Regions from separate parts of the Streptomyces sp. DSM 116795 genome, predicted to be linked through region 3. Evidence: riboswitches for the same ligand, from Rfam matches in the RefSeq annotation. Region 3 holds a riboswitch; each other region holds the start of a gene.
The links. Region 3 has a riboswitch for cobalamin ahead of ACSMXX_RS26505 (cobalamin biosynthesis protein). Riboswitches for the same ligand answer to the same signal wherever they lie in the genome.

Region 1 (2,194 bases), 400 kb from region 3:
CGATGGTGGTCGTGGGGAGCAGCGGCAGACCCAGCCGGGTGCGCTGTGCCGCGGCGCGCTCCGGGTAGGACTGAGCGCGGCGCCCGTCGGCGTCGGTGACGGCCGCGGTACGGGCCCGTACCGCCGGGTCGCGGGTGAGGGCGGCGGACGAACGGGAGGCGAGCGCCGAGGAGTTGGCGTGCAGCAGACCCGCGATGACGTCGGTGCCCTCGCTCAGGCCCTTCGCCAGGGCGACGGTCTCCTCCACCTTCTGCCGTGCGAAGGCGAGCCAGCGCGCCACCTGCGGGTCCACGTCCCGCTCGACCGCGGCGTTCAGCGGTACGTGCAGCAGCGAGCAGGACGGCGCGACATCGACGCGGTCGGCGAATCCGAGCAGCGACGCCAGCGTGGAGAGCGACCGCTTCAGGTCGTTGATCCACACGTTGCGGCCGTCCACGACCCCCGCGACCAGCCGCTTGCCGGGCAGTCCGCCCGCACGCGCCAGATCCTCCAGATTGGCGGCGGCCGGTCCCGTGAAGTCCATCGCCAGCCCCTCGACGGGTGCCTTGGCGAGTACGGGCAGGGCCTCCCCGAGACGGTCGAAGTAGGACGCCACCAGCAGTGCGGGCCGGTCGGCCAGTCCGCCCAGATCGCGGTAGGCGCGTGCGGCGGCGTTCAGCTCCGCGGAGGTACGGTCCGCGGCCAGCGCCGGCTCGTCGAGCTGCACCCAGCGGGCGCCGGCTGCGCGCAGGTCGGCGAGCACCTCGGCGTAGACGGGCAGCAGCCGGTCCAGCAGGGTCAGCGGTTCGAAGTCCGCGGCGACGCCGGGCGCGGGCTTGGCGAGCAGCAGATACGTGACGGGACCGACGAGGACCGGCCTGGCGTCATGGCCCTGCGCGAGGGCCTCGGCCAGTTCGCCCTTCTGCTTCGAGGAGTCCGCCCCGAAGACGGTGTCCGGCCCCAACTCCGGTACGAGGTAGTGGTAGTTGGTGTCGAACCACTTCGTCATCTCCAGCGGTGCGACGTCCTGAGTGCCGCGCGCCATCGCGAAGTAGCCGTCAAGGGCGTCGGCGGCCTGCGCGGCCCGGTGCCGTTCGGGTACGGCACCGACCATGAGGGTGGTGTCCAGCACATGGTCGTAGAGGGAGAAGTCTCCGGTGGGCACCTCGTGCACGCCGGCGGCCCTGAGCTGCTGCCAGTTCTCCTGGCGCAGCCCCGCTGCGGTCTCCCGCAGGGCGTCGGCGGTGACACGGCCCTTCCAGTAGCCCTCGACGGCCTTCTTCAGTTCACGGCCGGGACCCTGCCGCGGATATCCGTGGACCGTGGCCAGGGACCTCGTAGATGCGTTCGCTGCCGCGGCTGCGGACTTCGGTGTCACTCAACTCTCCTTCGCGAGTCTCGCCGGTGACCCTGATGCACGGGCGAGGGAGGAGAGGCGACGCGGCGGCCGCACGCACGCCGCGTGCCGTCCGCCTGTACCGCCGACCCGCCCTCGAGGTCACCGAGATCGCCGCATACGACCGTCGTACACGGGCAGTGGCAGGTCTTCGGACTCGTGGGCCTGCCGCGTCCGTGTTCCACGGACCGGCACCTACTGGCCGTCGCTTCCCGGGCCCACTCGGGCCCAGTGCGTAAGACGGCGTTCGTTCCCACTCACCGCTGCGGGGCAGTTCCGGAGTCTCACCGGATTCCCTCTTGCGACGTGCCTGCCTGGCGGACAGGCCGAACCGACTGCTCTTCCAGCGTACGGGGGTGTGTGGCGCACCGGCAAAGGCCGGGGATGCGGGGTAACTCATGCTCCCCGCCGGTTTACGCGGGGGTGGGCACGGCTCACGCCGGGTGTGGCCGCCGGCCGGGCCGCTCGCTCCGGCCGGACGCCGGGCCGGGCCCGCTCCCGCCTCCTTGCGGTGTCCCGGGCCGCCGGTGGCGACAGCGCCTCACCGCTCGCCTCCCACGGGGCCGCCGCCGCGCGTGGGTCAGTGCCGACCCGGGCCTCGAGGCTCGTGCCTCCCGGCCGCAGGCCCAGGCGGGGCAGGGGCACTTGGGTAACCGGGCCGCAGGAGGGCCCGCGGCGTGGCGCTCCCGAGTCGGCCAGGACGGGCGCCCGTTGGCCCCGCTCCGGGCCGGAACGGCCGCATGCGCGGCGGTCCGCCGTCCGTGTCCCGGCGGTGTGGCGCGCGCCGAGTCGCGGCCCGCCGGTTCCAAGCTGCTGCCG
Region 2 (2,194 bases), 3.9 Mb from region 3:
GCCGAGCCGCCGGGAGTTCGAGCGGGAGCGCACCGACGCGCGCGAGTGCGATCCCCGCGGCGGCTTCCGCTGCTGCTGAGGTGTGCGGGAGTCACTGACGTACGTGAGAGGGCTGTCCGTCCTGGCGAGGACGGGCAGCCCTCCGCGTTGTCAGTGGGGCAAGGCATGCTCGTTCCATGGACATCACGATCAGACCGGCGCGGGACGAGGAGCTGGACGGCGTCGGCGAGCTGACGGCACAGGCGTATCTCGAGGACGGACTGCTGACGTTCGGTGCGGACGATCCGTACCTGACGGAGCTGCGTGCGGCGCGGCGCCGCGCAGAGCACACGGAGATCCTGGTCGCCGTCGACACCGCCTCGGATTCCGTGCTCGGCGCGGTCTCATTCGTCGGTGACGGCGGGGAGTACGCGGACATCGCGGGGCCCGGCGAGGGCGAGTTCAGGATGCTCGCCGTACGGCCGGAGGGGCGCGGGCGCGGAGCGGGCGAGGCCCTCGTGCGCGCGTGCATGGACAGGGCGCGTGAGCGTCGCCTGAGACGGCTCGTGCTCTGCAGCCATGAGGGGATGTCGGCGGCCCACCGGCTGTACGGGCGGCTGGGGTTCGTCCCGGTGCCCGAGCAGGACTGGGAGCCGTATCCCGGCCTGTGGCTGCACGCGTTCGCTCTCGAACTGTGAACTGCGACTCACCCGGCACAAGATGTGGGGGCGAGTGGCGCAACTCGCTACTAGATGTATGCTCGTGCTCGCTGCCGCGCAGGGGAATCCGGTGCGAATCCGGAACTGTCCCGCAACGGTGTGCGATGTGCTGCTCTGTGCCGCAGGCCCGTCCTCTTCCGGGTGAGCCGCGCTGAGCGGTCGTCGCGAGTCCGAGTGCCTGCCGGCCGTGTCGAAAGACGTCCGGGTCCCGAGGGTTGGGCCGGTGGACGCCGCAAGGTCTGCCGCTTCGCCGATGCGGCATGCCCCTCGCGCGCCCGCCAAGTGCGCTCCCCGGTGAGCCGGTGACCTGAACCGAGCGAGGGAGAGCACATCCCGTGACCATCGCATCCGTGACCGTGACCGGGGCCGCAACCGGGACCGCAACCGGGACCGGGGACGCACCCGCGTCCGTACCGGCATCGGCCTACGTACCGGCGTCCGCGTCCGGCTCCTCACCGGCGCCACCGGACCGGGACGGCGCACTGTCGCGCGTCCTGACCGAGCTGACCGAGCTGACCGCCGATCTGCCCGGCACCGAAGCCGGCCGGGTCGCCACGGCGGTGCTCCGCGGACGCCGGCAGGGCGCCGGCGAGGCCGAGTTGCGGGCGCTCGCCGCGGAGGAGGCCGCCGGGCTGATCGGCGAGGAGCCCGCATACTCACAGCTGGCGGCGCGGCTGCTCACCCTCGCGATCCGCGACGAGGCCCGCGGCCAGGGCGCCGTGTCCTTCTCATCCTCCGTCGCGACCGGGCACCGCGAGGGTCTCATCGCCGACCGCACGGCCGAGTTCGTACGGGCGCACGCGCAGCGGCTGGACGCGCTGGTGGATGCGGCGATCGCAGACGGAGCGGACGACCGCTTCGGCTACTTCGGGCTCCGCACGGTGCACTCGCGCTACCTGCTGCGGCATCCCACGACCCGGCAGGTGATCGAGACGCCCCAGCACTTCCTGCTGCGCGTCGCGTGCGGACTCGCGGCGGACGCTTCGGCGGAGGCGGCCGAGGAGGTCGCCGAGCTGTACGGGCTGACGAGCTCGCTCGCGTATCTGCCCTCCTCCCCCACGCTCTTCAACTCCGGTACGCGGCACGCCCAGATGTCGTCCTGCTATCTGCTGGACTCGCCGCAGGACGACCTGGACTCGATCTACGACCGCTACAAGCAGGTGGCACGGCTCTCCAAGCACGCGGGCGGCATCGGCCTGCCCTACTCCCGTATCCGCGCCCGCGGTTCGCTGATCCGCGGCACCAACGGCCACTCCGGCGGCATCGTGCCGTTCCTGCGCACCCTGGACTCCTCGGTCGCCGCCGTGAACCAGGGCGGCCGGCGCAAGGGCGCAGCCTGCGTCTACCTGGAGACCTGGCACGCGGACATCGAGGAGTTCCTCGAACTGCGGGACAACACCGGCGAGGAGGCGCGGCGCACGCACAACCTCAACCTCGCGCACTGGATTCCGGACGAGTTCATGCGGCGCGTGGAGGCCGACGCCGGCTGGTCGCTC
Region 3 (2,194 bases):
CGTGGGCCGCAAGGGCGGCGTCGTGCGCTGGTCGACGGCGGCCCGCATGGTGGCGGGCTGGGGTCTGACCCTTCCGGCGGCCGGGCTCGTCGCCGCGGGTGCGGCGCTGCTGGCGCGGCAGGGCGACTGGGGCGTCACCACGGTCGCGGTGCTCGCACTGGCGATGAGCGGCGGCATCTGGGTGCTCTCGCGCCGCCAGCCCGTCGACCACACCAACGTCAACGACGTCTCGCTGCCCGGGACTTCCGGGCCGGAGCCCGCCGGCGTCGTCACGGCCGCGCTGCGCAGCGTCGCGCCGCCGCCCGTAGCGGCGGCGGCAGCGGCGCACAACCGTGCGGACGGCAACGGCGGTCCGCACGCCACACCGGAGGACGCCGCCGTGCCGGTCCAGCCCGCGGAGGCGGACGCGGAGGCCGAGCGCCGACGAACCGCCTCCACACTCGGCTAGCCCGGCCGGCCCCGCTCGCTCCGCAGACCTCCGCAACCACACAGCAGACAGGGAAACGCTATGGACATCGACTGGGCAGCGCTCGGCCAGGTATTCGGCGTCAGCCTCGTGGCCACGGTCGCCCTGGTGGGCGTGTTCACACTCGGCATCGTGGGTGCCTCCGCCGGCAAGACCCAGAGCGCACAGGGCGGCGGCTCCTCCGTGCTGGCCCGCACCGGCGCGTACGCCTGCTTCGCACTGTGCGCCGCGGCCGTCGCGTACGGCATCTACATCATCACCGCGCCCTGAACAGCGCTGTAACGGCGGGCTCCTGAGGGCGGCCGCCGGGGCGAGGGGGTGCCTGACAAATAGCGTCGTCCTCCCCCTGGGCCTTCGGCCCGGGAGGTACCCCCAGCAGGGCGGGGTCCGCGGTGGCTGGTGCGTGCGATCGCAAGGCGGAGGGAGGAGAGCGCAGCGGGCTGCGCCGACGACTGACAACGCAGCGAGCGTGCGTGCAAGCCGCCGCGGAGCAGACGGGATTTGGCAGACACCCCCTCGGGGGTACGGAGCGCGCTGCTCCGTACCCCCTTCGTCATGTCCCGGTGCACCTGCCCGTGTGTCTGCTCACACTCTCCCGTCGCAGGTCAGCGGCGAGTTGACGCCCTTCCCGGTACGTGGTGGACTGCCGAATGCCCAACGGCGGCAGGAGAGGAAGCCGGTGCGAGTCCGGCGCGGTCCCGCCACTGTCACCGGGGAGCGCACCCCCAACCGACGGCCACGGCCCATATGTTCGACGGGCTGGAAGGCCGGGGGACGCAGCGATCCGGGAGCCAGGAGACTTTCACCGCCGGCACGTCGAACCAGGGCGCGGACCCTGAGTGAGGACTCCGTCATGCGTGGCTTGCCAGCCTCTCCCACACCTGTGTCCGCTCCCGTTCACGTCACGGCCCGTGCATTCGCCCGCGCCCGCGGCATCCCCCGGCACCGCGGCCGGCTGCCCGGCGCCGCCGCGCTGCTTCTCCGAGGCACGACGACGGCACGCTGACGGTGCGGGCCCATCGCACCCACCTGTTCGGCGCGGCCCTCGGTCATCTGGGCGATCTGCTGCTGGGCGACCCGCGCCGCGGGCACCCGGTGGCCGCCTTCGGCCGGGCCGCCGCCGCTGCCGAGCGCGTCCTGTGGCGGGATCACCGCGGTGCGGGCGCGCTGCACACCGCACTGTGCGTCGCGGGCGCCGTCACGGCCGTCACAGCGCTCTCGCGCACCGCACGCGCCCTCGCCGGGGCGGGCGGCGCCGCGCTCGCCGACGCGGCGGTGACCTGGACGGTGCTGGGCGGCACCGGGCTGCGGCAGGAGGCGCTGGCCGTGGCCGCGGCCCTGCACGCGGACGATGTGGAGGGCGCACGGCGGCTGTTGCCGAATCTGTGCGGACGCGATCCCCAGGCTCTCGACGCGGACGCCATCGCGCGTGCCGTCGTGGAGTCGGTCGCGGAGAACACCTCGGACGCCGTCGTCGGCGCCCTGGTGTGGGGGGCGGCCGCCGGGGCGCCGGGGATGGCAGCCTTCCGCGCCGTCAACACCCTCGACGCCATGGTCGGTCACCGCTCGCCCCGCCATCTGCACTTCGGCTGGGCGGCGGCCCGACTGGACGATGCCGCCGGCTGGCCCGGTGCGCGGCTCACTGCCGCACTCGCCGCGCTCGCCGGGCCTTCGCCGCGCGGGGCTCTGCGTGCGTGGTGCGCCGACGCAGGCCGCCATCCCAGCCCC

Region 1: linked by a shared signal. The riboswitch ahead of metE (5-methyltetrahydropteroyltriglutamate--homocysteine S-methyltransferase) and the one ahead of ACSMXX_RS26505 (cobalamin biosynthesis protein) in region 3 are both predicted to bind cobalamin.
Region 2: linked by a shared signal. The riboswitch ahead of ACSMXX_RS09675 (ribonucleoside-diphosphate reductase subunit alpha) and the one ahead of ACSMXX_RS26505 (cobalamin biosynthesis protein) in region 3 are both predicted to bind cobalamin.

What each region holds. Positions count from the first base shown of each region.
Region 1 covers NZ_CM147707.1:5,749,145-5,751,338, reverse strand. Annotated here, with positions in the region: gene metE (5-methyltetrahydropteroyltriglutamate--homocysteine S-methyltransferase) at 1-1,357, opposite strand, end outside; cobalamin riboswitch at 1,501-1,727, opposite strand.
Region 2 covers NZ_CM147707.1:2,301,637-2,303,830, forward strand. Annotated here, with positions in the region: gene ACSMXX_RS09665 (YbdD/YjiX family protein) at 1-79, shown strand, start outside; gene ACSMXX_RS09670 (GNAT family N-acetyltransferase) at 177-677, shown strand; cobalamin riboswitch at 713-847, shown strand; gene ACSMXX_RS09675 (ribonucleoside-diphosphate reductase subunit alpha) at 1,181-2,194, shown strand, end outside.
Region 3 covers NZ_CM147707.1:6,154,111-6,156,304, reverse strand. Annotated here, with positions in the region: gene ACSMXX_RS26515 (anion permease) at 1-448, shown strand, start outside; gene ACSMXX_RS26510 (hypothetical protein) at 509-736, shown strand; cobalamin riboswitch at 1,089-1,287, shown strand; gene ACSMXX_RS26505 (cobalamin biosynthesis protein) at 1,475-2,194, shown strand, end outside.